Regions from separate parts of the Desulfosporosinus paludis genome, predicted to be linked through region 2. Evidence: riboswitches for the same ligand, from Rfam matches in the RefSeq annotation. Region 2 holds a riboswitch; each other region holds the start of a gene.
What was found. Region 2 has a riboswitch for cyclic di-AMP ahead of VZF35_RS25740 (C40 family peptidase). Riboswitches for the same ligand answer to the same signal wherever they lie in the genome.

Region 1 (11,091 bases), 650 kb from region 2:
GAACAGAGGTGGGAAAAATGGATCTGCTTCGACAGAAATTGACCTTGCTGCCTGAAAAACCAGGTGTTTATCTCATGAAAGACCACCAGGGTCAGATTATCTATGTCGGTAAAGCCAAGCAATTAAAACATAGAGTGAAATCCTATTTTACCGGGTCGCATGATGGTAAGACTGCACGTTTAGTTAGTCATATCACTGATTTTGAATATATCTTAACAGACTCTGAGGTTGAAGCCCTCGTTTTAGAATGCAATTTGATTAAAAAACATAACCCTAAGTACAATATACTATTAAGGGACGATAAAACTTACCCTTATTTAATGATTACCCATGAAAGGCATCCACGAATTATAGTGACGCGTCAAATTAAAAAAGGCTCCGGAAAATATTATGGTCCTTACCCCAATGCAACGGCCGCAAAAGAAGCAGCTCGTCTGCTTAATCGCCTTTTTCCTTTTCGAAAATGTCGTCAAATTCCAACTCGCTCTTGCCTTTATCATCATCTTGAGCAGTGTCTCGCACCCTGCGTTCGTGACATTTCTCCCAATGCCTATGAAGAAATCTCTAAGAATGCCTCTACGTTTCTAAACGGTGACCAAAGTCAGATCCTTAATCTATTGACGGAAAAAATGCAAAAGGCATCGGAATCCTTACAGTTCGAAAGGGCCAAAGAATATCGGGACTTGATCGAAGACTTAAAACGCCTTGGAGAGAAGCAAAACATTACCCTCAATGATTTTATCGACCGAGATGTTATAGGGTATGCTAAAACGACTGACCAACTGTGTATACAAGTCTTTTATCTGCGGCAAGGTAAATTACTTGCCCGGGATAATTTTGTTTTCCCTTACTTTGAAGATCCAGAAGAAGCTTTTATTTCTTTTATAGCTCAATTCTATCTGGAACGAAAAGTTTGGCCACAGGAGATCTTAGTTCCACCTTTAGAAGCCCAGGCTTTAACTAGTCTTTTCCCAATCTCAATTCCTCAGAAAGGCAAAAAGAGGGATTTAGTCCTTATGGCTATGTCCAATGCCCAAACCACACTCCATGAGCAGATTACTCTTGAAGTACGCCAACAATCGGAGAATCTCCAAGCTCTTACGACACTTGGAGATCTTTTGAAAATCCCTGTTCCTCGTCGAATCGAGGCTTTTGATATTTCGAATACCGCCGGTACTCATTCTGTGGCCGGTATGGTTCAGTTCATTGAGGGTAAGCCTCAGCGCAACGGATACCGTAAGTATAAAATTCAACCGATGGAGACTTCCGATGATACTGCTTCCATGGGGCAAGTTATTAGGCGCAGATATGCCCGCCTTGCTTCAGAAGACGGCCCTCTGCCCAACCTGATCCTAGTTGACGGCGGCAAAGGGCAAATACATGCAGCCTTGAAAGAATTAAACGAGCTTGGCCTAGCAATTCCCGTAGCCGGAATGGTTAAAAATGACCACCATCAGACCAATGAGCTTATGGATAGTACGGGTAATTCCCTTCCTCTGCCGAGAAATCATCCAACGTTCTTGTTGTTAGGCAGAATTCAAAACGAAGTTCACCGTTTCGCCATCACCTTTCACCGTCAACAACGTACTAAAAATATGACACTGTCTGCGTTGGACGGTATCACTGGAATTGGTCCTAAACGTAAGCAGCATCTATTACAGCATTATTCTTCGCTTGACGATATCCGACAGGCTTCCGTGGAGGAACTTCAGTCAACAGGACTCCCCCAAAGTAGTGCTCTGGCTATCTTCGAACATTTTCACCCGTCGCCTTCCCAAATTTCAGCGCAAGAGGAGAGGTCTATCCCATGATTTTAAATTACAGAGTGGAACTATGCCGGAAATGTTATTACAAACGTACCCAGCAATGTGTAATGACGGATTCGTATATTCATAATTCAAGGCCTTTCTCTACAAAGCCAAGCGGAGAATGTATTCAGTACAGGCCCATTCCTTGGCTGCCACGTTGTTAAGAGAAAGAAAACTTTCCAAAATTCGAAGCGGCTACAACAAACAAAACGGAAGCGTCTTTCTTTCACTGTGAAAGTGAAAGAAAGACGCTTCCGTTTTGTTGTAACCAAAGCCAATAAGATATTAAACTCTAATTGACTCGGCGAGCCCCTAGATAACGAGCCGAGTAATAACTATCACTCAGGCTCGTAATACGAACACCTGTATTCGAAGCATGAACAAAGCGTCCGCCGCCAATATAAATACCCACGTGGGAGGCCCCTTGAGCATACGTGGAAAAAAACACTAAGTCACCCGGTTGCAGCTGACCACGGCTGACAGATGATCCAACGTTGAATTGTTCTGAGGCAGTCCTTGGCAGAGAAGTATTAGATCCCATATAAACATATTGCGTAAACCCCGAACAATCAAAACCACTTCGGTTTGTTCCTCCAAACTGATAGGGAACACCCTGCAGGCTTAAAGCGTGATCAACTAATACTGAACTATCCGATCGTGAGATTTGTTTTGAGGACGTGGCTGCGACTTGAATGGGTCTAGGGCTATTGGCGACTGCCTGGGCTGTTGGTTGAGATTTCGCAAGTGATGTTGCAGGTGTTGAATCTATCTCCTCCAGAGAAGATAAGGAACTCGGTTTCCACTGTAATTGTGTGCGGACAGCTTTAGGATAGGATCTCGTTTTTACGAGAATCGAAGCCACGGATCTTGGGCTGGCTGAAGCAATTTGGGTTGTAGCGAAAGCTGGAAGGCTGCTCGCTAAAATCAAACCCGCCAAGACTCCACTTCCCAACCACATCCGTGTAGATGAGGCAATCAGCAAGAAGAAATCCACCTTTCATTAGCTTACGAGGTTAGTTGACGGATTCGGGCCAAGGTGTAAGCCCTACACGAAAGTTCGTGATTCACCCCAAAAGAATCCCCCGTTCCTAACAAGTTAGGATTCAGCTAGTTATATATTATATATATAGAGTCTATTCGCCATCATGTCTTAAAAATCCTGCAAAAAACCATGGAAATATCTCCCTTGAAAATTTTTTTTAAAAACAAACGCCTCTCAAATTTGAGAGGCGTGCTTTCCATTAGGCCTTAGGAAGCTAAAGAGTCAATATTGAGGCTTAGGTCAAGTAGGTTTTCCCACTGAGTTCCTTCGGTTTCCCGTCAGGCGATTTCTCCTTTTCCTCAGCCTGGAATGTCACCATCACCAGAACTTGATCACCACTTAGTCCCCACTTCAATCCCCATTAGTTGACGTTCTAGAAGTTTCCTTAACACTCCTAGACAATCTAGCCTCTTTTGCAGAAAAGCATTTCCGGCAGTCTGAAAAGTATCGGCCAACACAATCCAGACCTTTTTTAGCCTTCCCAACTTTTCCACCTCAAGGCAGGCTACGCTGCACTAAGTTCCTTCCTAATGCAGGTTCTACCCTAAGCCGTAGCTGTTGCAGCCACGCACTTAGGCCTCCACGGAAAAGGGTCACGCCCGCATGCCATTGCGGATCCCCCTCATCCTTAACTCCCAGCAGCAACCCTTGACTGGGCGTCGAAAGCCACCACCAGGAACTTCATCGGTATGCCCTCGGCGGATTATTAGGCCCGCCTTCGATTGCCAATCGTGCACTAGAATAACGCTCCATAACCTAAAGGAAAATTAATAATGAAATTACATTGCTTATTGTACCCGATTACTATGAGTTTGTAAAAATCCTTTTGGCTATCTATACGCTAGAGTAATTGAGTATAACCATTAATAACGGTTTTTTTGGCCTTAAAATCTAATTATTTTACTTTAAAATCCTTAAATTAACCATTTTGTAATCTTAAGGCTATTTAATTTGATAAACTTGTAATTGGAGCAGGAATTCGACCTCCACGCCGGACAAACATCCTGGATGAAAAGGGGTGAACATCCATGACTGGAGCTCCGCCCAGTAACCCTCCGAATTCTACACGCTCCCCAGCCTTTTTGCCGATAGCCGGGATAATTCGCACTGCGGTTGTCTTTTTATTGATCATGCCGATGGCAGCTTCATCTGCAATGATCGCTGAGATGGTTTCTGCACTCACGTCCCCTGGCAGAGCAATCATATCTAAACCAACTGAACAGACACATGTCATTGCTTCAAGTTTATCTAAGGTCAAGGCTCCAAGTTCCACCGCATTAACCATTCCAGCATCCTCCGACACCGGGATAAAAGCTCCGCTAAGCCCTCCAACGTGAGAAGAAGCCATAGCCCCTCCTTTTTTAACCGCATCATTCAGTAAGGCCAAAGCGGCGGTTGTACCATGAGTTCCACACCGTTCAAGACCCATATTCTCAAGAATTTCCGCCACACTATCACCAATCGCCGGGGTTGGGGCCAACGACAAGTCAACAATCCCAAAAGGAACGTTCATAGCCTTTGAGGCCGCTCTGCCAATTAATTCCCCCATCCGAGTGATTTTAAAGGCTGTTTGTTTAATAAGATTGGACAGTTCACCAAAATCTGCATTTGGATATTCTTTAACAACTTTAGCCACAACCCCCGGGCCGCTAACTCCGACATTGATGACACATTCCGGCTCTCCAACCCCATGGAAAGCACCTGCCATGAAAGGGTTATCTTCCGGAGCATTACAAAAAACAACAAGTTTAGCTGCAGCTATACCATCCTGGTCAGCTGTTTTGAGCGCACTGTTAAGAATAACTTCTCCCATTTTCAGAACTGCATCCATATTGATTCCTGCTTTAGTCGTCCCAATGTTAACCGATGAGCAAACAAAATTTGTCTCACTTAAAGCCTGAGGAATAGCCTCGATAAGTGCCATATCTCCCGCTGTGAATCCCTTTTGTACCAATGCCGAAAAACCGCCAATGAAATTAATTCCCAGTTCACGAGCGGCTCGATCTAAAGCCTTGGCGACCCGGACCATTCCCTCTGAAGTCAAATGAGCTGCCGCAATGGCCACAGGAGTAACAGAAACGCGCTTGTTAATAATTGGAATCCCAAATCGCGACGATATTTGTTCACCCACCGTTACAAGCTGACTGGCATTCCTAACGATCTTATCATAAATTTTCTGTTCCAAACGGTTAATATCCTCTGCTATACAATCGAGCAGGCTAATTCCCATGGTGATCGTTCTTATATCAAGATTTTCCTCATGAATCATCTTGATAGTCTGTTGAACCTCTTCACGAGCAAAAGTAATCGTCATACCGTGATTTCCCTCCACAATTCCCTTCAAACATATTCTAGTATTACCTAAATGCGATGCATAAACGTAAAAATATCTTCGTGCTGAACTTTGACTTGTAAGCCTTTCTTAAGACCCTCTTGCTCAAGGGTATTCGCTAACTCGACGAGCTCCAAAGTCGCTGGTTCCATATCGACTACCATGATCATCGTAAAAAATTCATCGAGAATCGTTTGACTAATATCCAAAATGTTAACGTTATACTCAGCAAGGCGTGTCGAAACCCAAGCAATTATTCCTATTTGATCACGGCCTATTACAGTAATTATGGCCCGATTAGACTCTTCCCGAGGCAATGACATAGTTTTTCCTCCCTTAACAGACGTTTGTATTTAGATTATGGACCTTAGACTAACATATTTACTTTGTATACTCAAGTCTTTTCTCATGCTACATCTTTGTACGAACGTTGCCTAAAAATTTATGATTGTGCACTTGAATTTATACAACTTGAACAGGATATTCCATGTTTTAGCGATGCCGAGGATGGAAGGCCGGTGGTGCAAAGTATTCAACAAAGTTATACTTTCTGACAGTAAAATAAAAGAGAGCTCAAATGAGCTCTCCTTAGAAATTCTTTCTTATTAACAACTTCCGCCACAACTTCCGCCGCATCCACTGCCAGGATTTGCTGTTCGAATTTCAAATCCTCCGCCCTGCTTGGATTCGATAAAGTCAACGGTTGCGCCCTCTAAGTATGAGGAAAGTTTTTTGTCCGTCAATAAGGATACACCATATCCTTCATCCAAGATATCATCATCTGTCTTTGACTCATCCAGAGTCATGCCGAAATTCGGCCCACCTCAGCCAACGCCTACTAAATAAAGGCGAAGAAATGCGTTTTCTTTGTTTTGACTTTTAAGCACTTCTTTAACTTTTTGAGCTGCGAGTTCAGTTATTTCTACCAAAAATCTCACTCCTTTTCTTCTCGCTAATCTTTAATATACCATACTTTTTCCTTTTCGCAAGATAAATTCACTAAAACTAGAAACATTTACCCTTGATCTTAAATTAAACTTCTTGGCCGCTTCCATTGGATTGAAAATCCTTCAATAATTGACGCACTTCAACTTCTAAACTCGCGGGAAGATCCTGCGTCATACTTTGCCAATGTTTTACTTCAAAGTTAATTTTCTGGACCAAGTTCTGTCCCTCTGGCCAAGTAATAAAGGTTTTAGGTTCTGACAAAGTAAGAGTTTTTATTAAAAACAGAAACATTCCTAACAATAAAACACGCCAAAGCCAACGCATCTTGAGTCATCCTTCCCGAATAAGCTTATATAAAACTAGCTTACCCAGAAAGAGAGCTTTTAAATCGTTTCAGTATGTAACTCTTGCCAAAATTCCTCCATATAATGAAACAGTGGCTTAAAAAGGGTTAAAGCTGATTTTGTAAACAAATGCTCATGATACCCTCGAATTTTCTCTTGATAAAACGATTCACAGGAATTTTCTCCGATAAGAGGCCAGCCTTTTACCCCACCTAATGTAAATAAGCGACCTAAGCCAATAGCACCCACAAAGTCTAATTTATCGGCATCATAGAGTATTTTGGCCTCGAGAGTTTCTGGTTCGTACCCAGCTTCACGAGAATGGGCGATGATCGCTTTTTTAACTTTTATAATTATTTCCTCAGAATATCCTGCTTTGCGTAAAATATTGACAGCAAGCCCCGCACTGCTTTCCGCATGTGTTTTTTCAACAGCGCCCGAACGCCCAATGTCATGCAGCAAAGCGGCTAATTCAACCACAGTAACGTCTGCGCCTTCGGCCATGGCCAATTTTATGCCCCATTCTCTTACCCTTAAAGCATGTTCTAAATCATGCGCTCGATCTTTTCGTGCATAAAAACCCCTCGCTATGTGTACAACCTGCTGTAAGTGGTCTTGAGCTGTTTCAGAAACCATATGCCCACCTCCCATTCAGCATAACCTCGATAGTTTACATGTCCATAACTTTAATTCATCTTACTCCCCAAATTCTGGCCTTGTCAAGCTTGTCTCTTTCTGGGAACAGAACTAGTTGAACCTTCGGGAAATTCATTATTATATTCTGTTAAAATGATATAATGAAACAAAGTCTTAGATTTCAGTTGAAGCCACTTGCAGGTCAGAAAGGAGAGCCTATGCATAAAGGCAGTAAATTAAAGATCTTACTTATCGTAAGTCCTTTTCTAATTCTCTCTATAGCAACTGTTTTATACGCCCTGACGTGGAACAGATCATCCCCGACGATGCCACCAGTCGATAACTCAGTTCCTGCGTCGTCCTCCCTGTCCGAGAATCCTAAACCTGTAAATCAGCCCCAAACAAACTCCCAGACTTCAACCTCAAGGCCTGCTACAATTCATACGTCGAATTCTCGTGCCCTGGAACTCTACAAACGAGGGCTTGAACTTTATTATCAACGCCAATTTCCACAAGCACTTAAGCTTTTTAATGAGGCTCTAATGATTGACCCCCAATGTTACGAGGCTCTCAATGGCAAAGGCGCCACTCTTGCTTTTCAAGGAAATTATGATCAAGGGCTTGCCCTCATTCAACAAGCCCTTGAGATCAATCCTTTGTTTGTTTACGGAAATTTCAATCAGGGATTAGCCAATGAACTTGCAGGACGCTGGAATGCCGCTATAGAAGCATATCAAAAGGCCTTGCAATTGGATCAGCACGATACCTGGAGTTATTACGGTATTGCCAGTATCTACGGTCGCCTCGGGAATATTGACAAAGTTCTTGAATATTTACAACCAGCCATAGCTCTTAATCCTGATGTTAAAGAAGTTGCTCGTGAGGAAAAAGATTTCGCCCCCGTTCAAGAGAATCCACGTTTTCAAGCTCTAATCAAGCCTTAAGTTAACTCAGGAGATTTTCCAAACGTTCAACAAGTCCGACGAAAACTTGCAGAGCTTCACGAACAGGTACAGGTGTCTCCATATCAACACCAGCCTTACGTAACAATTCAATAGGATAATCTGAACTGCCTCCGCTTAGAAACTTAAGATAACGAGCTACAGCCGGTTCACCTTCTTTTAAAATTGCCCTCGCAAAGGCGATTGCTGCTGAAAAACCCGTTGCATATTTATAAACATAAAAAGAATTATAGAAATGCGGGATACGTGCCCATTCTAAGGCTATCTCCGGATCTAAAACAACCTCTTCTCCATAATAGGCAGAATTTAAGTCACGATAAATATCAGAAAACTGATCTGCTGTTAAGGCCCCGCCTTCTTCAACAATAGCATGGGTTTTCTTTTCAAATTCGGCAAACATTGTTTGCCGAAAGATTGTTCCTCTAAATTGCTCAAGATAATGATTTACCAAGTAGGCCAGTAATTTTGCGTCTTTAGTTTTTTCCAAGAGATGCTCCATCACAAGCGCTTCGTTTAAGGTAGAAGCGACTTCAGCCACGAATATCTTATAGCCTGCATAAAGATGAGGTTGTGTTCTATTGGAAAAATAAGTATGCAGCGAATGTCCCATTTCATGGGCGAGAGTAAACATGGAATCTAACGTATCTTGATGATTCAGCAGAACGTAAGGGTGTGAGCGGTACGTACCCCAAGAATATGCTCCACTTGTCTTACCTTCATTTTCATAGACATCAATCCAGCGTTTTTCAAATCCTTCCTGCAGAATCTTGAGATATTCTGTACCTAAGGGTTTCAAACCCTCAAGTACCATTGCTTTTGCTTCTTCATATGGGATCGTCATGGAGGTTTCGGGAACGATTGGTACATATATGTCGTACATATGTAATTCAGGAAGATTTAAGGCTTTCTTGCGCAGCCGTACATATCGATGCATCTGGGGAAGAAATTCATGAACTGTATCAATTAAGGAATCGTAAACTTTTAAGGGAACTCGGTCATCGTCTAAGGAAGCCGCGATAGCCGAAGAATATTTGTGCGCTTTGGCAAAAAAGACATCGGATTTAATACTGGAGTTGAGGGTAGCTGCCCAAGTATTACGTTGTTTTCCATAAGTGCTGTAGAGCGTCGTGAAAGCTGCTTTGCGGACGTTCTGCTTGGGGTTCTCCATGAACTGTATAAAGTTTCCTTTAGTCAGCTCAACCAATTGCCCGGTTTCATCTTCAATAGTTGGGAATTTCAGATCCGCATTATTAGCCATTGTAAATATGGCACTTGGTGCCTCCGCCAGTTCACCGACTCCTGCTAACAATTTTTCTTCATTGGAGCTTAGTATGTGCTCCTTTTTACGTAGGATATCTTCGAGTGCTTGATGATATAGTTTTAATTTTTCAGACGATGTACGAAACTCTTCCAATTTTCCATCGGGCATTGCCAACAATTCCGGAACAACAAAGGCCGTTGCACTGCTCACTTTGACAGCAAGCGCTCCAGCACGATCTGTTAATGCTTGATAATCAGCCTTTCTGTTGTCCTCATCTCGACGCATTCGAGCGTAAGAGTATACCTCTCCAATCCGTAAACTGAGATCGTCCATCCACTCAAAACATGAAATCAGGACGTCTAATGAATCTCCGAGATGTCCTTCAAATTTTCTGCCCTCATTTAAAAGTGTCTCTATTTGAGCGAACTCCCTTTCCCAGAGATCATTGTCGGCGAAAATATCTTCCAAGCGCCATTTCGTATCTTCAGGAAGCTCTTCTCTTGACTTTAGTCGTTGATGTTCCACAATTGTACCCTCCTTGCAATTATCCATCGTTATTATTATATACATGCTTATGAAAAATTACCATTTCTCAGTAAGTCTTACCATATTAGTATTAGAAAGGACTGTCTCAAGTATCATTTTTATGGGCGACGTAGCCTTTTTCTTTTAAAAAAGCAAAAAGATGAGTCCGAAGACCCACCTATTTAATTCTGCGAGCATATTCTACAAGCCGGTTCCTAGTCACTTTTGAATTTCCAAAAGTAGCTGCCCCTGAATAAGAGCAATTCATATCTTATCGCCGACACCAAGCTTTAGCGAGACCGTAAAACATGAAAAACAAAATAATCGGAACGGAAAAAGAGACGAGAGTAAAGAATCGGTTGATCTGATTTGTCAAAATGGACTTCATCGAGCAGAAGCAAAGGGCTTGCGGCAGATACTAATAATTTATCGGCTAATTCTTTGCCGGCAACAATAGGACGAATGTCTGTGGAAGCATAAGAAATACGAATGCCCTTAACTTCTTCCAAATAACTGAAAACGGATGATTTCATTTTTTCGACCTCAAGGTCACCGATCATCGGCGAAAACATATCAATACAATAAACCACCGGAATACCATCTGCTGTGCGTACTCTACGCATATGATTCACAAGAGTCCCTATATCGACCCCTAACTTTTCCGCTACTCGGGCATCGGCAGATGCTGTTTCAAAGGTTGCCTCACTTGTTCCTGGGCTCGAACCAAGTTCTAATATCGCATCCGTTACCCGGAACAACACCTCTAATCCCGGTTTAGCTTTAGGAGAAGACTCTCCACGGACAAACGTTCCCAAGCCTTGTTTTTTTTCTACAACTCCATTTGATTCCAAAACACGTAGCGCTTCGCGCAGAGTATTGCGACTAACACCGAGTTCTTTGGCTAATTGCTCTTCATTGGGAAGTCTGCTGTTAACTAGATACTTCCCTCGTCGGATTTCATCCAAAAGTTCTAAGCGGACAAGATCGGAGAGGGATTTTCCACTCTGATGTATACGTCCCATCGACGATGATCCCTCCTAATTTAGTTATTTGTTTGGGTTATAGGGAATTCCATCTGCCGCAGGGGCAGTGCTTCTTCCAACTAGCCCAGCTAAAGCCAGGATAGTCAAAGCATACGGAAGCATCTGGATAATATTCGAGGAAATCCCCCCACCCTGCAAAACCATGCTCAAAGCCATAGAAAAGCCAAACAACAAAGCTGCTCCCAATGAA
Region 2 (11,091 bases):
ACCAAATCCTGCTGCAGGTGGTGTTATGGGATATAACTTAAACTGAGACCGGACTTGATCTAAGATTTGAACGTTAGCCTCAAGAGAGCTTTGTAAGGATTGGACAGTTTTTTGGCCTAACACCGCTGCTAAGATAAAATGCTTTTCTTTACCGACCACCACGGGGGTCGCCGAAACAAAACAACCGCCGGCTGGGGTAGTTGATCCGGTTTTGATGCCCACGACCCCATGTTTCCCAAGCATTGAGTTAACGTTATAGACAGTACCAGATACAGGGAGCGTTGCTTGTGGCATAGCAACAATTTCTTGGAAAACAGGATCATTCATTGCGGCCTGAGCTATTTTTATTTGATCAACTGCACTACTTACAGTTGTGGTACTCACACCACTAGGATCGTCATAGTGAGTATCCTTCATATTTAAAGATTTAGCTGTTTCATTCATTTTTGTTACAAAAGCAGCCTCTGTTCCAGACACCCAACGCGCTAATGTCGTCGCAATATTATCTCCCGACGGTAACATTAATCCTTCTAAAAGTTGTCTCTCAGTCAGGCTTTCACCTTGAGCAACTGGTAAAACAGAATAACCATTTTTGACCCCATTCTGATAATCGGCTACATCTTGCGCATTGATTGTTAAACTGGGGCCATCCTCCCCTGGTTTCAAGGGATGTTCTTTAAGTACTAAATAAGCTGTCATCATTTTTGTCAAGCTGGCGATGGGGACAGAACCTTGCTGATCGGTTGAGGCAACGACACCCAAGTTTTCCGTACCTACGGCTGATTCACCTTGATCAGGAAAGCTAACGGCCAATTGACCAGGCAATGTGATATCCTGAGATATCGGTTTTACCCCTGCCGCAGGATAGGGACGACTGACCTGTACAATACCGGCTACAATAATCAAAATTACTATGAACAAAATAAGGGGACCCTTTGATTTGGGAGACTTAGTCTTTGAAGTCTTCAACTTCGGAGAAACAGTCATGAGAAACCTCCTAGTTCTTTTTTGAAAAAATAATAGAAACTAATTCTATTCTACAAGAAGTTCAATCTTACAACAATATTTATTTGCTGCCATATTTTTTCAAAAGCCAGGAGGCACGCTTGAAGGCCACAATTGTTGCTCAAAAATGTCAAGGGCAATCTTGAGCAGGGTGGTTTACTGTTCTGAATAAATAACATTAATATACATATGATAAGGCGAGTTGCTTTTCTACAGAAGCAACTCGCCTTATTGTGGGGTTGTTGTATAATTAATTCTTCTTTAATGGTGCATAGATATCACGGCTAAGCATTGATTTATTCACATTCCCTTGAGAGTCCTTAACAATCTTCCACGTTTTAACAATGTACCCTTTCGAGCCTGCTCGACCTCTAATAGTTTTTAAAATTTGCGGTTTTATTTGAACTATTTTGCCTGTTTTCTTACCATAAATCTGAAGGGTTAATAAGCCAGATTGTACTTTAGAACGAATGTAAATAGGGCTGCTGGTATTATTCTTAAACTTAAAATCTATTTTTGGATAATACACCGTAGCATCTTGTCCTAATGGGACGTAAATTATAGGCACCTGATGAGGAACACGCTCGATAATCTGTAAGTCTGCCAATAGTACAGCATTATATAATGTCGATGAAACCTGGCAGATTCCTCCCCCAAGAGCAGGAATATATCGATTGTTATTCAAGATATAGGCATCTTTATATCCGTTTTTTAGAGTTCGTTCCCCTACAATATTATTAAAAGAAAATACCTTACCAGGATATATTACTTTGTTATTGAGAGCTCTCGCCGCCAAGGTTAAATTTATGGAACGGTTTTTTTCCTTAACATTAAATTTTGTGCTGAATTCACCGATAATATCGTTCGCAGTAATTGAGGTCTTTGTAGCTTTGGGTCCTTGTTTTGGAGATGAATTAACCGTTATGTTTGTTAGTGAAATTTGTTTAACCAATTTTTGATCGGCTGTTTGCTTGATACCGTACTGAATAGATGGAATGGAAGCAGAACTTAATTTTGAGACAAATGTTGTTTCAAAGGAGGCTGAAACTGCAATAATCAGGCTTATTGCAAGAAAAAACTTGCGATGACGATATTTTTCCAACCTTTTATTCACTCCCTCTGTATCTTTCTCTGAAACATCAATGATCAAAGGGATCGGTATCAGTAATTAAAATTTTTCTCTTTTCAGTTCATATTTTTTACAATAGCGTCTTAGATTATTGCGCAAAAAGAACGTAAAATTAGTATGTTATGTTACATTTTGGCTGTGTAATGTTTTATGAGCTTGCCTAAGCCGATTTACTTCAAATTCAGTTTTTTTCCATATATTACATAGAATATTTTGCAGGATATTCGCACATATTGTCGAATTTCAGCTTTATGAATATGTATAAAAAATAAAGCTGAATCTAGGTTACACTAGAGCGGGGGAATTTTCCTATGGGGTGAATCACGTGAAAACGTGTAGGGCTTATACCTTCCTGCCCAAATCCGTCAACTAACCTCGTAAGCTAAGAAAGGTGAAAACAAAATGAACTTGTCCCCAAGCCTGTCACGCCTATCTGGAGTTATTCTTTCCGGAATGCTTTTGGCAGGTAATGTACTTGTGCCATCAACATCTCAAACGTTACCCGTAAACACTTTATCAATGCCAGCAGCTTTAACTGACTATTCTAAGTCGACTATCGATCCTCAATTCTTACATCCCCAGCTCCAACTGGCTATAAACGACCCTGAGGTTATAGAAGCCACAAAAGAAGCAAATCAATCTCAAACAAACAATGAACAGAGTGTAAAAAACTCTCCCAACAGTAGTTCACAAGCAGTACATACAGCTCAAACTGCTTCAGCTAAAACCCAACCCAAAGAACAAGTGTCCCGCGGAAACGATGATTCTTCTGATATCATTGATCATGCAGTTAGTTTAGTGGGAACACCTTACGTTTTTGGGGGGACATCTCGAAAAGGTTTTGATTGCTCGGGATTTACCCAGTATATCTACGCTGGATCTGGCGTATCTCTTCCTCGCACTTCCTATGCTCAATATGCTTCGGGGGTTTCTATCAGCAAGAATGAGCTACAGCCCGGTGATTTAGTATTCTTTTCGACCTATTCTAAAGGAGCGTCTCATGTAGGTATTTATATTGGTGGAGGGCGTTTTGTTCACGCCGATAACCCCCGTGTTGGGGTGACGATCACTAACCTCAGTAATAGCTTTTATACCGAACATTATCTTGGTGCTCGTAGGTACGCCTAAATAACTCAGCCCCATCTAAGGAAATTTATCTGGAATGGAAATCACCCAGCACGTTGAATGTCGTGGCAACAACGTACTGGGTGATTGTTTCAGACCCTCCTGCTCCAAATAGAATGCCTATAATGCCGTCCAGCATACTTATGATAACTGCTTCGATCAAAAACTGAAGCATAATGGTTTTCTGTTTGACACCACGCTTGGAGTTTCTGAATTGCTGCCTTGAGTGTGGCCGAGTTTCTATAACTCTCAAGGGTTTGTAAATTGCTCAGTGAGCTGGCCTCGTTTGATTGGGCTTTAAGCACTGCACTTTGGGCATTCAAGACATTAACTTGTGAAGGCGGTGCGTAGAGTTGATTTAATTTTAATTGGGCTTGATTTGGTCACTTCCCGCTGAGCCTGAGTTGAATCTAATTTTGCCAAAACTTGTCTGGATTTAACTTGATCCCCAACTTTAACATCATCTCAGTAATTTCCCCCCACTGTTCGAAGACAGATTATATTGATTAATAGGTTCGATTGTTCCTGTTGCGCTGACGGACTTTTCAACGGTACCCATTCTTACAGTTCCTGTGATATAACTAGGGGTAGATGCTTTGGCATTTCGGGTATTATAGACTATATTTCCACCCACAAGTACAACCGCTATTATCAGTACGCCCGAAATAATGCATAATCAGTAAGATCTATAATTATTCGCCTTAAAGATTTTTTAATAGTTTTTAAACAATTTTTAGATGATTTCCACATAGTTTATTTGCTTCTCTTTTGTATAATTAAATTCAGCACATAAAATGGTTCTTCTTTATTAATTACAAAGGAGTTGTTCTATGACAAAGAGAGTGGGTATCTTATTTGTTTTGGCGACCTTTTTCGTACTTGGATTAGTTCAGACAGCCCAAGCATCCCAGGTGTATAACGTATTAAAAATCGGTTCAACGGGTTCCAATGTCGTACAATTGCAAACCGAGCTGAATTACCTTGGGTATAATGTTGGTACAACGGATGGTATTTTCGGAGTTAAAACCGAAGCAGGAGTTGTGGCTTTTCAATCAGCGAACTCTTTAAAAGCGGACGGCATCGTCGGAACAAACACAACCAACGTTTTAAGTGATGCTTATGCAGAGAAACTACATGCTGTAAAAGCGAACGCCATTATTGACACTGCTAAAAAATACATTGGTATCTCTTACCAATGGGGTGGCGAATCGCCAATCACCGGATTTGATTGCTCAGGTTTTGTTCAGTATGTTTTTGCCCAAAATGGGATTACTCTTCCCAGAGTGTCAAGCCAGCAATACACTGTCGGAACTTCTGTAAACTTCAAGGACCTGCAGCCTGGTGACTTACTCTTCTTCTCCATAGATCAAAATGGAACAGTAGATCATGTTGGTATTTACATTGGAAATGATCAGTTCATCAATGCTTCTAGTTCTAAGGGAGTAACAATTTACCCTATTGGTCCCTATTGGGAATCGGTATACTTAGGAAGTAAAAATGTATTTTAGTTCATGGCCACCTACGGGTGGCCTTTTTAGTTAAAAAGCAAAATCTTGCTGATTTAGTATAAAGTAAAGAGCAACTGTGATTTTATCCCCAGTTGCTCTTTAAAGTAAATACCCTATATTACACGAGTACATACTCATGGTAGATGTTTAAAAAATAGACTTCAAGAACTCAAATATGAGTAAGGATCAGATTTAATACGACAGAATAAAAAATTCAGTTATTAGAAACACTTAATCATAAAATGAAAAAATGGTAGTAGACATTGACGCTCAATATGCGTCTATCTTAAAAATCCGAACTCGGCATATACATTATCTAGGAAGATATGAAGGAGTGAGTTGTATGAATTACGAAAAAATATGGAATGAGTTATTGAAAAAAATAAAATTTGAGTGTGAAAAGGTTAATGGAATCAATGGATCTTCGAAAGAAGATCATATCAGATTTAACGCTTTATACTCGATTATTAAAATGATGGAAGATTTAGAAGGTAAAATTTAATAATCAGAGCGGTATTGGTTTAATTAATCCGGTTCACTAGGCAAAATCTTGAGTTTGTAGATACTGCTTTGAGTATAAATTTCTATATGATCCGGGGTTTTTATAATATCTGTAATCCTACTAAGGCTTGTGACATTGCAAACTCCATCTTCATAGTATAAAAGTTTCCCCTTAACTCCAACTTCAATGTCACGTAGCCACACCTTTCTCCCCCATCTGTGCAGAGATGCAGGCACGTCAGGTAAAATAATGTCGTATACTCCTTCAATTACCGCTACATCTTCGTTCATTTTAGCTTCCCCCAGTGAGGTTTAGTGTTTTGCTGAGTTCGCAAATTAGCTAGGTCGATGGAGAATTTATACCCTAAACATTTCTTCTCATGTCAATATTTAATAATTTCTAACAGATCCTCAAGTTTATAATTCATAAATTTGTAGGAATCGTAAACACCTTGATTTTAAAACTCGACTGCTAATTTTTCGATAATAAAGTCCAGAAACAAACTTGAGGCTAAGTCTCCAAGTTCTTCGTCTCTTTCTTTAAGGAAATAACTTTGTATGGCTAAAATCATATCCTGTCTTTTTTCTTTATTTAATGTTATTTTGTCGTTCAAATTCCTTCCTCCCAATTAATAATTCACTTCAGGAAATAATAGTTCTACTCTTACAAACATTCCACTTCCTTCTTGCATTTCCTTCAAGATCTCAGAAAAAATCGATTCCTTATTTTGCCGTTTGCCTCTTACTAAGTGATTATAAACCATTTTATTGTCCGAGAATTATGCTTTATTTAAAACAAAACAGGACTGAAAAATGGCTTTCCAGGTCCTGAAATTCGAGATTACTTCATTTTTATTAGTGAACAGATAGTTAGTGAATAGATTCTGTGTTTCGAGATTCAAAATAATCGATTAAAGCCTTATTTAAGTCTTTAAAATTACTGCTGATTTCAGGTGCTTCTTGCCACTGACTATGCGGCGAGTTTCGATCAAAATGCTCAAGAAATTCCTGGAAATGATCGCCGCTATAAGCGGCTCGAAATCCTTGCAAACTGAAATGAGAGTTGAAATTGCAGTTTAGATTTAAATGATTGTACAAATCCTCGCTGATTAAATCTGAATTCTGCTTGTCAACAACCTGCCGAAAAGAATTAAGCACATCATGCTGCTGCTGCGCATTAAGAGTATACATTCTATGTCCCCCTTACTAAGATGCAATTAAGTAACCTTATTAGATTAATCAATGTTACCATTATTATAACCGTTTAATAAAAGTTCATTAGTCAGTTGCCCCCCTGGCACTATGGCTTGCTGTATTTTCATTCACTATGGTGCATCCTTGAAAATTTTTTCAGCAGTCAAGATAACAATTATAAACGCAAAAAGCCATAAACGAACTAAAGTTCGTTCATAGCTTTATCTGAGAGAGAGAATCAAAACCCAAACTACAAATAATTAATCGACTAACATGTAAAATTCCGCAAACTACGACTAACTTACTTTACTCATGACTCTAAAGTTATCAGCAAGAAGTGCAATAAACTCTGAGTTCGTCGGTTTCTGGAGCTCGATGTTTATAGAATACCCGAAAATTCGCTTAAGAGTTTCTTTCTGTCCGCGATCCCATGCAAGGCCGATCGCATGACGAATTCCTCGTTCTACTCTATTAGGTGCCGAATTGAATTTTTTCGCGATTAATGGATAGAGTTCTTTGGTAACTGCTCCTAATAAGGATACATCCTCTACAACCATTTGAATTGCTTCGCGAATGTAATGATATCCTTTAACATGGGCTGGAATACCAATTTGGTGCATAACCTTGGTTACATCCACATTTAAATTGACGTCTCTATTCTGTGTCATAGCGGCGGGAGAGGTTTTGGGGATTTGCGTCGCTGTTACTGAAGACATCTCTTGAGTCAAGGAACAGATTCGGTTTCGTAAAACTTCCAAATCGAAAGGTTTAAGAATAAAGTAATCCACACCATGTAATATAGCTTCGTGAGTAAGAAATTCCTGACCGAAAGCCGTCTGCATAATTATTTTGGGTCGTTTCATAGTTGTATGATTATTAATACGTTCCAATATACCTAGCCCGTCTAAATTAGGCATTATTTGATCAAGTATCACTAAATCCGGCTCTTGTGATTTGATTAATTCCCAAGCTTCCAATCCATTATAAGCTATACCTACTATCTGGAAATCTTCTTGAGCTTGAAGAAATTTTTGTAATAATTTACAGAAACTCTGGTTATCATCAGCTACGACAATTTTTACCTGGTTATTCATTCTTGATTTCCCGCCCTTTTATATATTCCGGTCTGCATTTTTCTTCTAATGCCTCGCCAGTATTTCCTATTATACGTTATAGAGCATGTCGAAATCGTAATAAACAAGGGAATAGTTAAGGATCGCTTAATAGGCACGGAAAGCTTGCCCTATAGATACTTTGGGTTATTGTAAGATTTATTTTTATCGCAAATTCCTCACTTGTTTTTAAGAATGTAACCTCGGTCAAAAATATGAGCGAAAGTTAAAAGACTAGAGAAATTTTACTCGAATTTAATCTATTCATCAGGTCCCCCACTTCTCTTAAACTATGAGGAATGGTAAAGATCTTTATCTTGATAACATTTCCAGGAGTTAAGAACGATTATCTGGTTAAAATAAATTCAGAATCTATTACTTAATTCGAAAAGGGGGCACAAATTTATGGCAGGAGAACGCAACACAAATACACCAGCAGTTCAAGGAGCTTCGCAGCAATTGGATCAATTTAAGTATGAGGTAGCCAACGAAATGGGAGTTCAACTTGGCGGTGACCGCACAAGTCGTGAAAACGGTTCTGTAGGCGGCCAAATGACGAAACGTATGATTCAATTTGCAGAAGAGCATCTTAAAGGCGGCAGCAGACTATAATTACTGCAAGTTAAGTTAAATCAGCTTCATATAGAAAGGCTTCCTTAGTTAATTTACTAAGGGAGCCTTTTATCATCCCCTCCTTTTCCATTTGTATCAGATAGCTGAAGCGGGAATATTATGTAATATATGGAAAAGGGGGATGTGCAGATGTTGATATTTGGCGCTGGCGTAGCTATAGTAGTTGTTGCAATTCTTATGCTTATTGCCATGGGTATTGTTTTCTAATTTCTAATCTCTGATCTCGGGTGTTGGTGCACTCTAGCTACTATTTTACCGCAGTTTTTCAGAATAAACTGGGGTTTTTCAAGTATTCATACGACCAGGCAAGAGGTTGCCTGGTTTTATTTTATATGATTTTCCAGCTTGGATTCAATAGATTCAAGAAGTACCTTTATCTGTAAATACTCAGATTTGATGTTTAGTAGGTTTTTCTTTTCTTCTGCTTCAATACGGTGCAAATGACTTTGAATATCATCAATTTCCAGCTCTGCTTTATAATTAATGGCAAAATCAATTACGGATTCATGTTTATCACGAGCAGTTTGTCGATTCTGGCTCATCATAATGACTGGGGCTTGGAAAGCAGCGATAAAAGACAAGCATAAATTCAAAAGAATAAAGGGTGGTTCATCAAAATGGAGAGATTTGGTCAATACAAGGATATTCCAAACTATCCAGGCAGCTAAAAACACGCTGAAACAAAGAATGAACTTCCAGCTTCCGCCGAACTGAGCGATACGATCGGCAAGACGGTCGGGATAGGTTGTTTTACTGGAATATTCCTCCTCAAGTCGGTTTAAGATACTTTTTTCATAATCATTAACTAAACGATCAATGCGTTGGACATCTTTTCTATGGAGTTCGATATCAAAGCCTTCAAATATAGATGCATCGTCAAAGTCACTCGGAGATTCCACATTAGTTTCGTTCATTTTTAAACTCCTCAAAATTTATTACCCAATATAATTATGTCCATAGATTTTTGAGGAATTCCCGAAGGAACAGGCAGGCCTACGCCTGAAAAATTATCAATGAGGTCAGCCGCTTCTCGGCCTTAATTCAGCACCTATTTAAAGAAAAAGACCAGAACATCAAAATGTCCTGGTCCATACATTAGTGGGCGTCAGTTAACGTTTAATTAACCTTATTGAATACATAATTAAAAGAATTAGGGGAATTACTGGAACTAATAGGATAATAATTAAACTCATTAGGATCAATAATATTATTAGTATTTCCAGCAAAACGGGTAATACCCAAGTTGAAAATTTCTAATCGACTTCCAGTTAAGGCGAAATTGTCTTCTTCAGTCCAATTGGAATTCTTGATTCTAATCAGTGTGGGATTCGTGAAGGAATAGTTATCGTTATAGACCGTGGTATATCCGGTAAGTATTTGAGTCTCTACTAACGTGCCGTCATCCTTAAATTCCAAGGTATACTTACCATCTGAAGTTTTCCATGTACCTAATATATCTTGCTGAACTTGCTCAATGCTCGAAGGAAGAACCGAATTCACATCAGCAACGGTCACTGTGGCTGTTGCCTTGGCCGTCGTTGATTCAGCGATGGTACCGATAACAACAAAAGCTCCTGGAGCTGTATATTGACTTGATGTGACAATTGGCCAAGTGACATTAACTGTTTTTGTCGTGCCATCACTCAATGTGGCAGTTACTGTAGATGGCAACACCGGAGCAGTTCCTGCCGTTGTTGTTACATTTACGGCACTTAAGTGGCTTACAGTAATCGGCTGGCTCAAGCCTTGCAATAAATCATCAGAAACAACAGCAGGCCCTCCAAAAACGTAAACACTAGGAATCGTGCTGCCAATATGACTAACATTTGCTAATCGTTGCTGATAATAAAGTTTCGTATCAGTCGGTGAATCATTATTTACTAAAATGATAGGAGCAGATAGTTTCGTAGCCAGAGCACTTCCGCTTAATGCATCAGGAAATTGCTCGCCTGAAGCTAAGGTTGTAATGTTCGGATTAAAAACAGTTTCAAATTTCTCGTTGACTGCAATATTTGTGCTGTACCTGTCATTTCCTAAAACTCTTTCGTAATTAGGAAATTGATTAGCAATAGTATCGTCAATTTCCTCCGTTGAGCCAATAACGTAGGACTTGGCGATATTCTTATAATCAGATAAGTAATCCTTAACCGAGTCCGGGATATTATTCTTAGGCACCAGAATTATTGGATCTTGTTGAATAGAGGCAATTGGCGAAACCGAAAGCGCATCCGAGAAATCATCCGATGTACAAACGAAGATTATTGAAGGGGTCGAAGTGACTTGTTTAGCTACTGCAATCGATGTTTCATATTTATCGAACCCGAATACTCTCGTTGTTGTTATTCCCATTGACTGCAATTCTGTATCTACTGAGGATGAAATAACCCCGGTACCACCTATAATGGTGACATTTTTAGTTTTCAAATCGATTAAGGTTTGTTTTGTAATTGGTGTAAGTGAAGCACTCTCGGTTAATAAAATTGGCGCATCATCTTTCTTGGCTAAGGGTGCTGCTGTGAGGCTATCGGTATAACCGCCTCCAAATGCTAAAATACAGTTTGCTGAACCATTTGGCCAACCTTGTTTGGCAATCGCAGCTGATGTTTCGTAGCGATCTTGACCTGAAATTCTATTTAGTGTAGGAGAAATGGTTGTTGTACTGGTTGCGGCAAGCGTTGGTAGCACCGTGGAGAATGTGAATATTATCGTTAGAAACATTGATGCTAATTTTTTCTTCATTGAATCATTTCCCCTCTTTCAAGCTTTCCTAAATAAACTATACCACCACCTACCCGTGAGAACAAGAAAACAGTCTGTGAAGATTCTCTATTCCATCAATTAGCCTTGGTCCAGGTCTGCATATAGCACCGCAAGAAATTGGATA
Region 3 (11,091 bases), 2.4 Mb from region 2:
TTCCCAATAATCTATACACTACACCCCATTCATCAGAAAAAGTTCCATCTGCGTAGGTTTTATTTTGATAGCCTTTAGGTGGTTTAAGCCCAACGTGACGAAAATCAATGTCTAGCGCTTCTAACACACGCTCGTCGTAATAGTTAGCTGTAAAATTTTTACGAAACTGCTCAATATCACCTTTAATATTAAAATACTTTTTTAAGGCGAAATAGGCTGGATCATTAATAAAGTTCGCAGAGTTACACAAATCCATAGGTACACGATCTGGTACTTCCTTGTTTAAAACCGCTAATACCCTTTCACGATGATTCATAGTTTTTTACTCCTCTCATATTAAAAAAGTAATTTATTGTAATAGATTTTGACAATACCCTTATGATTTACTTTTTTGCTGTTCTTCGTATAAACCTGTCCTGTGTGCAGTCAAGTAATTCATACAATATGAGTCTTGCCCCATTAAGGCTTGGGCAACGAAAATTGTCCCCATCATTCCCCTGTCAGTAGGGTTTAAAATATAACCGTCCATACCCAAGGTCATAGTTTGAACCATAAATATGCGGTTCAACGTTTTTCGGTTCGGTAGTCCATAAGAAACATTACTTAACCCACACATAAAATGAACCTTAGGATATTCTTTCTTTATAGCCTTAATAGTATCGAGAACCTCAATTCCGGCTGTCTCAATACTGCTTATCGGCTTTACGAGCGGATCAAAATACATATCATGATCCGGAACCCCGATTGACCGCAGATTGGCATACAGACTTTTAAGTACCCTCATACGGTCATCAGCTGTTTCCGGAACTCCCTTATCGTCCATACAGAGTGCAACGATTTTAGTTTTATATTTGGATAATAATGGACTAATTTTTTGAAAACGTTCTTTTTCATCAGTAATTGAGTTAATCATGGGCTGTCCATACTTACATAATGCCAGGCCAGCTTCCAAAACCTCAGGATTTGGACTATCTATGCATAGGGGGACCTGAACGACCTCTTGGATTGTGTTAATGAGCCATTCCATTGTTTCCTTTTCATGAAAAACCTTGGTTCCACAATTCACATCCAAATAATTCGCCCCGGCTTCAACCTGTTCGATGGCTATCTTCTTAATATACTGTGCGTCATTATTATCTACCGAATCGTTAATCGCTTTTCGACTAGTATTAATAAGCTCGCCTACAATCAACATGTTCTTTCCTACCTTTACTTTGGAATACACATCAAGCAGAGTATTTTAGGCTATCCCGACTTGTCTTCCCCCCTTCCCCCATTACTCAGAGCCATACGGCATCAACAGGCCCTATATGTTAATCTTGCTAGATCTTAATTCATAGTATATACTGATTTTGCAACGCTTTCATTTCCTAAAGTTGCTAAGGTATTTCGAAATCTTGCTATTAAAATTCTTGCAAGGAGGCTTTATTATGAGGGTCAATGAAAAAGGAGTACTTGAAGAATCTGAGTATTACTTTTTCACTCCCAGTAACCTGGCAAAATCCCTTTTCTTTCATTTAATATGTACAGGTAAATTTTTCTGTGATCATAATTATTATGTTGAAAGGGACAAATACAACAGTTACCTTCTTATGTATATAGTAAAAGGTCAAGGAACGATCTGTTATAATGACAAACTATATACTGCCAAAGAAAATGATTTAGTAATAATCAATTGTTATAACCCACATCGATATTATACGAATACTGGTTGGGCGACGATGTGGCTCCATTATGACGGTAACACCAGCAGGGAACTGTTTGATCTGATTTATGATCGCTTCGGATGTGTCATCCCTTTAAACAATTGCCCAATAATCCCGAAGTATCTAAATATGATCCTCGAAGATGCAAGAAAATGCAGCCCCATTTCCGAGCCCTTAATGTCATGCTATATCCAGAGGATGCTTTCAGAATTACTAATGCTCTCTTATGATTTTATTTTACAAAAACCCGCTAAATTCGACCCAGTTCTAGAAGCTATAGCATTTATCGAGGCTAACTTTAAAGAAAAGCTCAATCTCAAAGTTATTGCTTCCAATGTGAATCTTAGTCCTTTCCATTTTGCCAGAACCTTTAAAAAGGATACCGGCTATTCTCCATATGAGTATGTAGTGAAAATTCGATTAAACCATGCAAAGATGCTGCTTAAGAAAACAAACCTTCAGGTTAAGGAAATCGCCGTCGAATGCGGGTTTTCTGCTGAATCAAATTTTCTAGTCAATTTCCATAATAATGTTGGAGTTACGCCACGCGAGTTTAGAAACACGCCATTTTAATCACTTTGCTATAATTCTGAACAGCTGCCTTCTGCAAGTTGGTACAGAAAACTTGGCTAACAAGTGCGAAGACACTGTCTTCGCACTTGTTAGCCTTAGTGAAGGGCGGCTGCCTTAGTTGCACTGATACTAAAGTATGTAACGCAAGTAACTTTCTGATCAGTAAGAAAAAAGGGAGTGTCGCAAAACTACTATTTTGAAGTAGCAAGCGATGCTCCCCATTTCTTTTTACTGTGGAAAATATTAAGTGGTTTGATTGCAATGCTCAATCTCTATTTTCTACTTAAATTTGTGTATAGCAAAATAAGCCTTCTAGATGAGACTGTTTTTTCGACCCCTTTTTAAGCCGTTTTTAATGGATGAAGGGGTTTACCAATTCGTTCATTCTGTATTTTAGCGTGAAGTTTATTCACGTTATACCCAAAACACAGCAGCATAAATTCAGTTTTTACACTGTTTTTACCTCGTGTCAAAAAGCGATTAAAGTTATAGTCATTTTTGAGTACCCCAAAGGCTCCTTCGACCTGTATGGATCGATTTACTCTGAGTAGTCTCCCTTTTTCGGTGGTAATGTTTCCGTACGATACCTGGCGTTTGGCCACAAACGTTTTAGATACTTGCATTCTTCGATTGCCTTTAGCTTTTGTACATTGACTTTTACAAGGACAATCACGGCAGTCTTCACATTCATAGATCGTGATTTCAGATCGGTAGCCCGTTGCCGATGTTCGATGGGTAATTCCCACTAGTTTGAGTTGTTTTCCGTTATGACAGGTGTATTCATCCATTTCTGCATTGTAAACCATGTTTTCTCGCTTGCTGATATCCTTTTTGAAGCGTTTCTTTTTCCATTGTTCATAGGTTTGCGGCTTTATGTAGCAGGTCTGCTTTTTCCCTTCGAGATAAAGATAATTCTCCTCACTCTCATAACCAGAGTCTGCAGTAACATTTTCATAATGGGCCTGTAGTTTAGATTCCAGCGTGTTTAAGAAAGGGATGAGTGTGGCTATGTCGTTACGATCCTGGAAAATCCCAACCCCTGTTACATATTCACTTTCCACGCCAATCTGAACATTGTAAGCCGGCTTTAACTGAGCGTTGCGCATATGGTCATCTTTCATATGCATGAAGGTCGCATCAGGATCGGTTTTGGAGTAGCTATTTCTTCCTTCGAAGAATTGGTGATGTCTGTTGTACTTTTCTTGACGGGTATAGAATTCCTTCAGGTCTTCTGTAAACTTTTGTAGCTCTGATTTCCGTTTTCCAATACCATGGACAAATTCAATCTGCTCTTGCTGACGTTTTTCTTCTAGGTAGGAGAGGGCCGCCTTAAGGTCCTTAAGTAACGTTTCTTTGGTTGCCTTGAAGTCCTTTAGATAGGTCAAATTGATCTCCTCAAGACAGGATTGAATTTTCAAGAACATTTTGGTCTCATTCTTAGTAACGACTTTCTTCCAGACAAACGTATAACGGTTAGCATTGGCTTCAATTTTTGTTCCATCGACAAAAAGGTTCTTAAACTCTACTTCCCCAAGCTTGTGTAAATACGTCACCATTTGGAAAAAGAGGTCTTCTATGGATTCCTTTAAATAGTTCTTCCGAAATCGAGCAAGGGTGCTGTGGTCTGGTGCCTTGCATCCTTCCAACAACCACATGAAGTTAATGTCTCTTTTACAAGCAACTTCAATCTTGCGGCTTGAGTAAATGTTGTTCATATAGGCATAGGCTACTACTTTGAACAGGATTTTGGGTTCGACTACAGGTTTTCTTCCAGTGGAAGAGTAGGCCTGATACAACGCTTCGTAATTCAATCCCTCCAAAATGTGGCTTAGCAGTCGAACTGAGTCATCCTCCGGTATTAACACATCAAAATTAAATGGTAGAACTAATTGATAGTGTCCACTTAATTCAGTATAATTTTTAGAGTGTAATTTGGTTGTTAGCATAACTCAAATTATACGACAACTGCGGGTTCTTTGGGACCTGCAGTTTTGTTTCTAGTAGGAAAAAAAGGGGCGTTGCTTACGAACTATTTTAGTTCGTTTTGCAACGCCCCCTTTTTACAATTCTAGATTATTATTTAGCTCCTGTATATATGAGGACAGCATCTCTTAGAAAGGCGGCCGTTCCAGGCTGTTTCTCATCATAATAAGCTGTGAATCGTTCGTCATCGACATACATCTGAGTGACTCCAACATGCGCTTCTTTAGTATAGCTATCCCAATAGAAGCACAACCACTGACGATGTAAATCGGCCGCTTTTTGAGCTAATACCCCAGCAGGATCTCCTGTTTGAAAGGCCGCATGAAGGGTTTCTTTCAACTCAGTTCCCAGCCTTGTTACCTTATCATAATCTTCTTGAGACATGCCTTTCACCTTTTGATTGGATTTCTTAACTGCCTCTTCCCCATACTTCTCACGTATTTCCTGACCGTATTTCGCTTCATTATCATCGATTAACGTTTGCTTAAAGCCCTCAAATTTTTCCTTATCCATCATAGTGATCTTCCCCTCTTTCAAGGCAATTGATTTATCAACATTAGAAATCAGCAAATCCAATTGCACTCGTTTTTCAAGAAGCTTCACACGGTGTTCCCTCAGTGCTTCAGCTCCATCAAAGGAAGGCGACGTCACGATCTCTTTAATTTTATCAAGGCTCAAACCCAACTCACGATAAAATAGAATTTGTTGCAGCTGATCAATTTCAAACTGTCCATAAATACGATACCCTGATGGGTTAATTCTTGCCGGCTTAAGAATCCCTATCTCATCATAGTATCTTAAAGTTCTAGTGCTTACACCTGCGATTTGAGCTAGCTTTTGCACTGTGTATTCCATGTTGCTCACCTCCTGACAAAGTCACTATACACCTTTACGCTGCGTCAATGTAAAGAGATATTTTAAGAACTATTTTGCTTTTTAGCCATCGATTAACAGGAATTACACTCTCTCAATCATCTTAATATAGTTTTGCCTTGGCGCAACGCTCTTATAGGCTGGTCTGATGATTTTCCCCGCATTGACGATTTCCTCAATACGATGAGCACTCCAACCTGCGATTCGGGCAATGGCAAACATAGGCGTAAACATTTCGACGGGAATATTAAGCATTCTGTATACGAAACCGGAAAAGAAATCGATATTAGCACTGACACCTTTATACATTTTATTCGATTTCGAAATCACTTGGGGAGCAAGTCTCTCGACGGCTGCGTAGAGTTTAAATTCATCTTCAAGCCCTTTTTCCTGCGCGAGTTGAGCAACGTATTCTTTAAGAATTACCGCCCTTGGATCTGAGATAGAATAAACAGCATGGCCAATCCCATATATTAAGCCCGAATGATCGAAGGCATCTTTCGTAAGGATCCTGTTTAGGTAGCGTTCTATTTCTTCATCATCTTCCCAGTCCTTCAATTGGCTTTTAATATCTTCGAACATCTGGACAACCTTAATATTCGCTCCACCATGCCGTGGCCCCTTAAGTGCGCCTATGGCCGCAGACATTGCTGAATAGGTATCTGTGCCAGTCGAGGTCACTACGTGGGTTACGAAAGTTGAATTGTTGCCTCCACCGTGTTCAGCATGAAGTACTAGGGCTAGATCAAGTAGTGTCGCTTCAAGTTTTGAGTACTTGCTATCCGGTCTCAACATTGAAAGGATATTCTCAGCTGTACTTAATTCCGGGCGAGGGCTGTGAATATAGAGACTTTGATTTCCATGATAATGGGATAATGCTTGATATCCATAGACTGCCAAAGAAGGGAAACAGGCAATCAAACGCAAACATTGTTTTAAAACATTGTTGATGGAAGTATCATCCGGATTATCATCAAAGGAGTATAAGGCTAAAACACTTCTCGCCAGAGTATTCATAATATCTTTACTCGGCGCTTTAAGGATGACATCGCGTGCAAAATCTTCAGGAAGTCTTTGATAACTGGCCAGAAGTTGTTCGAATTCTTCCAGAACTCTTTGTTTCGGGAGATGTCCAAAGAGTAATAGATAAGCACACTCTTCAAACCCAAAGCGGTCTTCCCTTATAAATCCTTTGACCAAATCCGCAATATCATAACCGCGGTAAATTAAACGACCCGGTACTTGAATGATTTCACCTTCATCGAGAATGTAAGAATGAACTTCACCGATTTCAGTTAAGCCAACCAGTACACCTCTCCCGTCTAAATCCCTGAGTCCTCGTTTCACCTGATATTTACTATATAATTCGGGATTCATAAAGCTGCTTTTTTTAGCAACCTTACTTAAATCGTCAAGGACTTTCTCGTCAAACTGTTCTAAATTGTAATTTTGCATAAGACTATTCCTCCCCTAAATAAAATAAGCCCAGACAACGTCTGGGTTCAGCTAACGCAAAAAGCCAAGGAATAGTAAAGCAAAGCTACAGCAGCAATGCTTGTTGTCCTTCCTTTCAACGCTTACGAAGTTAGCTGACGGATTCGGGTCGAAAGTAACCCTACTTTCACATATTATCTGTGAAAGATTCACCCCAGAAAATGGTTCCCCCGCTTCTAGACAGAATTAAGCGATAGTGGATATTAAGTTAAATTTAATTAGCTTCAAAGTTTGTCACATAAGAAAATATCACTAATTATACCATATATTTTATGCTTAATCAATTAAGTAATTTATTCACTTTAAGTAATGTATTGAAGTGAATTGAAATTCATCTGAACTCTACCTGAATTAAGCCTTAATGTTTGCTTAAGATTATTAGCTTGAATTTAACATATTAACCTTGGGGTGAAATTCTAAAGAAATTAGGTATTTGTAAGTAAATATAATTGTTTAAAAAAGGTATTTAATGCGAAAATGTAGAAGGTATATATAACTTGAGGTTATTCGAGCATTTTCGATATTATTCGCTATAAGAATTTAATTTTTCCGAACCTCGACGGAATCTATTACAGCAGCTTTAGGAGTGATCCTTTTGAAGGTCAGGCAAAAAATTTCCCTAGTGGCAGTTTCCGGAATACTCTTTGTAGTACTAGTTTCCATGATCTTACTTAGAACTCTGTTTATGGTCTATGCAGAAAAATCAGAAAATACAATCATTACTCAAGATTTTAACCGTGCCATGTCAATTATACATCACGAAGAATCTTCCCTAGAAAACTCAGTGAAGGACTGGGCTTATTGGGATGATACATTCCGTTATCTTGACGGTACTTACAACAATTATGTCGATGTAAACCTTCAAGATTCAACCTTCACTTCTTTAAACCTTAATTATATGGGTTTTTTTGATCTTAAAGGGGATACCGTTTTTGCAAAAACCTATGGAATTGATGAAGCAGCAGAAAGTTCCTTTAAAGAAGAATTGTTTCAGAGTTTGCAAACGGGAGAAAACTATCAACATTTGCTATCTAGCACTACTCCTATTACAGGGCTATTGATGATTTCTGGAAAACCCTTGTTTATCTCCATATCGCCTGTTACGACATCTGACAGAAAATCTCCTAATGATGGGGTTATAGTCTTTGGCAAGTTCCTTGATCAAAAGTTGTTAGATTACCTAAAAGAGGTCTTGATGGTAGATATCAAGTTTGATACTCTACAAGATCCTGAGATTTACGAATTGTTAAAACAGGATAATCTAAAGGTTCCCTTTAAGGACTCTATCTTTTACATCAAGAAGACAACTGAATCTGTTGAGAGCTTTGCTCAAGTTCTTAATGTGTACAATAATTCTAAGATTTTTATGATACTTAATACCGGAAGACCCATGTATCACGATGGATTGGTTATCATCAAGTATTCGAGTGCGGCGTTTATTACAATTTTCCTCGTTATTACTGGCCTAAGCTTGTTTGTCTTAGAACTTCTAGTATTCCGCCGAATTGAAAAGCTCAATGGATTTATGAACTCTGTTAAAAATAAAAAGAATATGTCTGAGACAATTTACTTACCGGGGAAGGACGAAATTTCAAATCTTGCTACAAGCGCCAATAATATGCTTAGAGAAATTGCCGTCTATTATGAAGAACTTAAAATCAATGAAGAACGCTTCAAATTGGTCATAAAAGCAACCAACGATGGCTATTTTGATACTGATCTCTTAAAGAATAAATCCTATATCAACCCTGACTGGCTCAGATATTTTGGATACGAGAATAGTGAAATCTATCTAGCTAATAATCAAGTCCTTAAAATAATTCATCCTGAGGATAGAGACCACTATCTTACTGCTTTCAATGAATGCTTGAACGGCAGTACTGAGAACTTAATCGTCGAATTCAGGGCACAGAAAAAGTCCGGGGAATGGTTGTGGCTGCAAATTCGCGGAAAGGTCGTTGAATATGAAGATTCGAAGAACCCCAGACGTTTAATCGGCACTATCTCGGATATTACCAAACGAAAAAACTATGAAATAGAAAATCTGTATTTGAGCCAGACGGATGTGGTTACAACGCTCAAAAACAGGACTTTTGTTGAAGCCTTGTTGGAAAAAGCGGATAAATGTCTGTTATGTCAAAGTTGGATTATCATGGGAGATGTAAACGGACTAAAACTGATCAATGACACCTTTGGGCATCCGGAAGGGGATCGGCTCTTGCGCATGATCGGAGAGATCCTCAGGAAATGCTGCTCGTCGGAGGATGTTCCTGCACGCTGGGGCGGGGACGAATTTATTATTCTAATTAAAGATAACCAAGCAGACTATGTTGATAACTTAATTTGGGATATTAAAAAAGAGTGTTGTAATATAACGGGTTTCCCGACCCCAATTAGTATTTCTTGGGGTCGGGCTAACAAAGATAACCTGAATAAGGACATGAAAGCGGTTATAAAACTGGCCGAAGAAAGAATGTACCGCAATAAGCTACTGGAAAGTCGAAGCGCTAAAAGTTCAATTTTGAGCTCTCTTGAGCAATCCCTGCATGAAAAGCATATTGAAACCGAAGAACACACCCGGAGAATCGCCCACATTTGTGTACAAATCGGTAGGAGAATGGGGCTGACCCAGGAAGAGCTTGATGAAGTCGTTCTGCTTGGCTTGCTTCATGATATCGGAAAAATCGGTATACCCGAGGCCATCTTACTTAAATCCGATAAACTAACCTCAGATGAATGGGAAATTATGAAAACCCATTCTGAAATTGGCTATCGTATTGCAGTGTCAACCCCAGAATTAGCTCATGTAGCAAAGGAAATCCTGTCCCACCATGAACGATATGATGGCAGTGGTTATCCCCAATGTCTTAAAGGCAAAGAAATTCCAAAATTGTCACGTCTTCTTTCTATTGTTGATTCTTACGATGTAATGACCCACACGCGACACTATAAAGAGGCCATGAGCATAGAAAGTGCGGCTCAAGAAGTCAAAGACTGTTCTGGAAAACAGTTTGATCCCGAAATGGTTGAGCAATTTCTGAGTATTCTACTCGAAAACCCTTCTAATTTTAACGTTGGTTAACCCCTTTAATCTTCGAGGCTTATGGTTAACATAATGAAGAGACATGAAAGAGGTATTTAGGGTTAATTTGTAGAAATAACTCAGATGAATATAAAGCAGGGGCAGTTGATACAACGATGGGTGCCAAAAACGAGATTGCATTTGATGGAAGTATTAGAGTAACTTCACAGGAAGAACTTAATAAGCTAAAGAGTGTTTTTAGCAATTTTAATTATGTTTTTAGCATTAATTCTTTGGATGGAAGGATTCAATACATCAATTCTGTTTTACCGACTCTTTTAGGAGATACCCAGGATAGTTTCATAGGTCAAACTGCTCACGAAATTATCCGGCGCTATGTTCATTCGGATGATCTCGAACTTACCATTCAAGCGGTCAACACTGTGATTAACGGTCACCGTATTCATGGATTTGAAAATCGTTACCGACTTCCCGATGGATCCTATCAACGGTTCTCATGGATGCTAATACCCTTGATTCAAGAGAATGTGTTCTACGCCATTGCTTATAGAATAATAGAAAGCAGCGCCATGAAAGAAGAAGAAGATCTTGAAAGACCGGATATCAAGATCCATAACGTCTTTCATAATATTTCCGATTATTTTTATGTCTTGGACAATGAATGGAAGTTTGTCTATGTTAACACTTCATCCGCTCAGCTTTTCTTAGAGGTTTTAAAGCAGGAAACCCTCGGCAAATTTTATTGGGATATATTTCCTGAAACAGATGACCTTTATTTTTTGAAATTTTCAGAAGCAAAGCTCGCCCAAAAACACATCTATTTCGAAGCATTCTCGTCCCTAACCGATGGCTGGGTGAGGGTCAATGTTTACCCTTCTCCAGAAGGCCTTTCGATTTATTTTAGAGATATTTCTGAACAAAAGAAATTCGAGAAATCTCTGGAAGATGAACAAAAACGGCTTTACGCTATTTTAAATGGGCTCCCCGGTTTAGTTTATCTCCGTACCCATGAGGGAAAGGTTGTTTTTGCCAACCACACATTTAAGGAGTCCCATGGCGAACCGGACAACCGAAAATGCTATGAAATACTCTTTAGTAAAGAAGAGCCCTGCAGCCACTGTCAGTTCAACTTAGCCTCTAATATTTCCAATCAATGGCAGTGCGTTATTAAGGATACGATTTATGAAGTATACCAACATCCTTTTGATGATCTCGATGGAACGCCGTTGTTTCTTATGCAGCTACTGGATATTACAAAACGAAAGCTTGCTGAAGAGGAAATAGCGCACTTAGACAGACTAAATCTTGTTGGAGAGTTGGCAGCAAGTATCGCTCATGAAGTGCGGAATCCAATGACAACAGTACGTGGTTTTTTACAAATCTTAAAAAGCAAAAACTCGATACCAGAAAACACAGAGT

Region 1: it holds a riboswitch for cyclic di-AMP, as region 2 does, so the genes downstream of both, VZF35_RS22650 (C40 family peptidase) here and VZF35_RS25740 (C40 family peptidase) in region 2, are expected to answer to the same signal.
Region 3: it holds a riboswitch for cyclic di-AMP, as region 2 does, so the genes downstream of both, VZF35_RS13870 (citrate/2-methylcitrate synthase) here and VZF35_RS25740 (C40 family peptidase) in region 2, are expected to answer to the same signal.

The regions. Positions count from the first base shown of each region.
Region 1 is NZ_CP144211.1:4,548,955-4,560,045, reverse strand. It holds gene uvrC (excinuclease ABC subunit UvrC) at 1-1,811, shown strand, start outside; gene VZF35_RS22650 (C40 family peptidase) at 2,101-2,787, opposite strand; cyclic di-AMP (ydaO/yuaA leader) riboswitch at 2,795-2,927, opposite strand; gene VZF35_RS22645 (PFL family protein) at 3,797-5,164, opposite strand; gene VZF35_RS22640 (ACT domain-containing protein) at 5,212-5,505, opposite strand; gene VZF35_RS22635 (HesB/IscA family protein) at 5,788-6,111, opposite strand; gene VZF35_RS22630 (hypothetical protein) at 6,215-6,454, opposite strand; gene VZF35_RS22625 (HD domain-containing protein) at 6,514-7,110, opposite strand; gene VZF35_RS22620 (tetratricopeptide repeat protein) at 7,329-8,054, shown strand; gene pepF (oligoendopeptidase F) at 8,056-9,858, opposite strand; gene VZF35_RS22610 (GntR family transcriptional regulator) at 10,149-10,880, opposite strand; gene VZF35_RS22605 (ABC transporter permease) at 10,905-11,091, opposite strand, start outside.
Region 2 is NZ_CP144211.1:5,195,693-5,206,783, reverse strand. It holds gene VZF35_RS25750 (D-alanyl-D-alanine carboxypeptidase family protein) at 1-987, opposite strand, end outside; gene VZF35_RS25745 (VanW family protein) at 1,256-2,155, opposite strand; cyclic di-AMP (ydaO/yuaA leader) riboswitch at 2,397-2,533, shown strand; gene VZF35_RS25740 (C40 family peptidase) at 2,537-3,262, shown strand; gene VZF35_RS25735 (hypothetical protein) at 3,288-3,512, opposite strand; gene VZF35_RS25730 (hypothetical protein) at 3,720-3,893, opposite strand; gene VZF35_RS25725 (C40 family peptidase) at 4,090-4,767, shown strand; gene VZF35_RS25720 (hypothetical protein) at 5,111-5,269, shown strand; gene VZF35_RS25715 (hypothetical protein) at 5,293-5,559, opposite strand; partial or broken gene VZF35_RS25710 (DUF2164 domain-containing protein) at 5,652-5,882, opposite strand; gene VZF35_RS25705 (hypothetical protein) at 6,139-6,459, opposite strand; gene spo0A (sporulation transcription factor Spo0A) at 6,759-7,556, opposite strand; gene VZF35_RS25695 (small, acid-soluble spore protein, alpha/beta type) at 7,980-8,186, shown strand; gene VZF35_RS25690 (DUF1003 domain-containing protein) at 8,531-9,121, opposite strand; gene VZF35_RS25685 (cell wall-binding repeat-containing protein) at 9,324-10,946, opposite strand; gene VZF35_RS25680 (ABC transporter substrate-binding protein) at 10,996-11,091, opposite strand, start outside.
Region 3 is NZ_CP144211.1:2,760,988-2,772,078, forward strand. It holds gene VZF35_RS13845 (uroporphyrinogen decarboxylase family protein) at 1-316, opposite strand, end outside; gene VZF35_RS13850 (methyltetrahydrofolate cobalamin methyltransferase) at 377-1,195, opposite strand; gene VZF35_RS13855 (helix-turn-helix domain-containing protein) at 1,431-2,279, shown strand; gene VZF35_RS13860 (IS1182 family transposase) at 2,621-4,225, opposite strand; gene VZF35_RS13865 (MerR family transcriptional regulator) at 4,356-5,117, opposite strand; gene VZF35_RS13870 (citrate/2-methylcitrate synthase) at 5,220-6,590, opposite strand; cyclic di-AMP (ydaO/yuaA leader) riboswitch at 6,694-6,832, opposite strand; gene VZF35_RS13875 (HD domain-containing phosphohydrolase) at 7,225-9,711, shown strand; gene VZF35_RS13880 (ATP-binding protein) at 9,828-11,091, shown strand, end outside.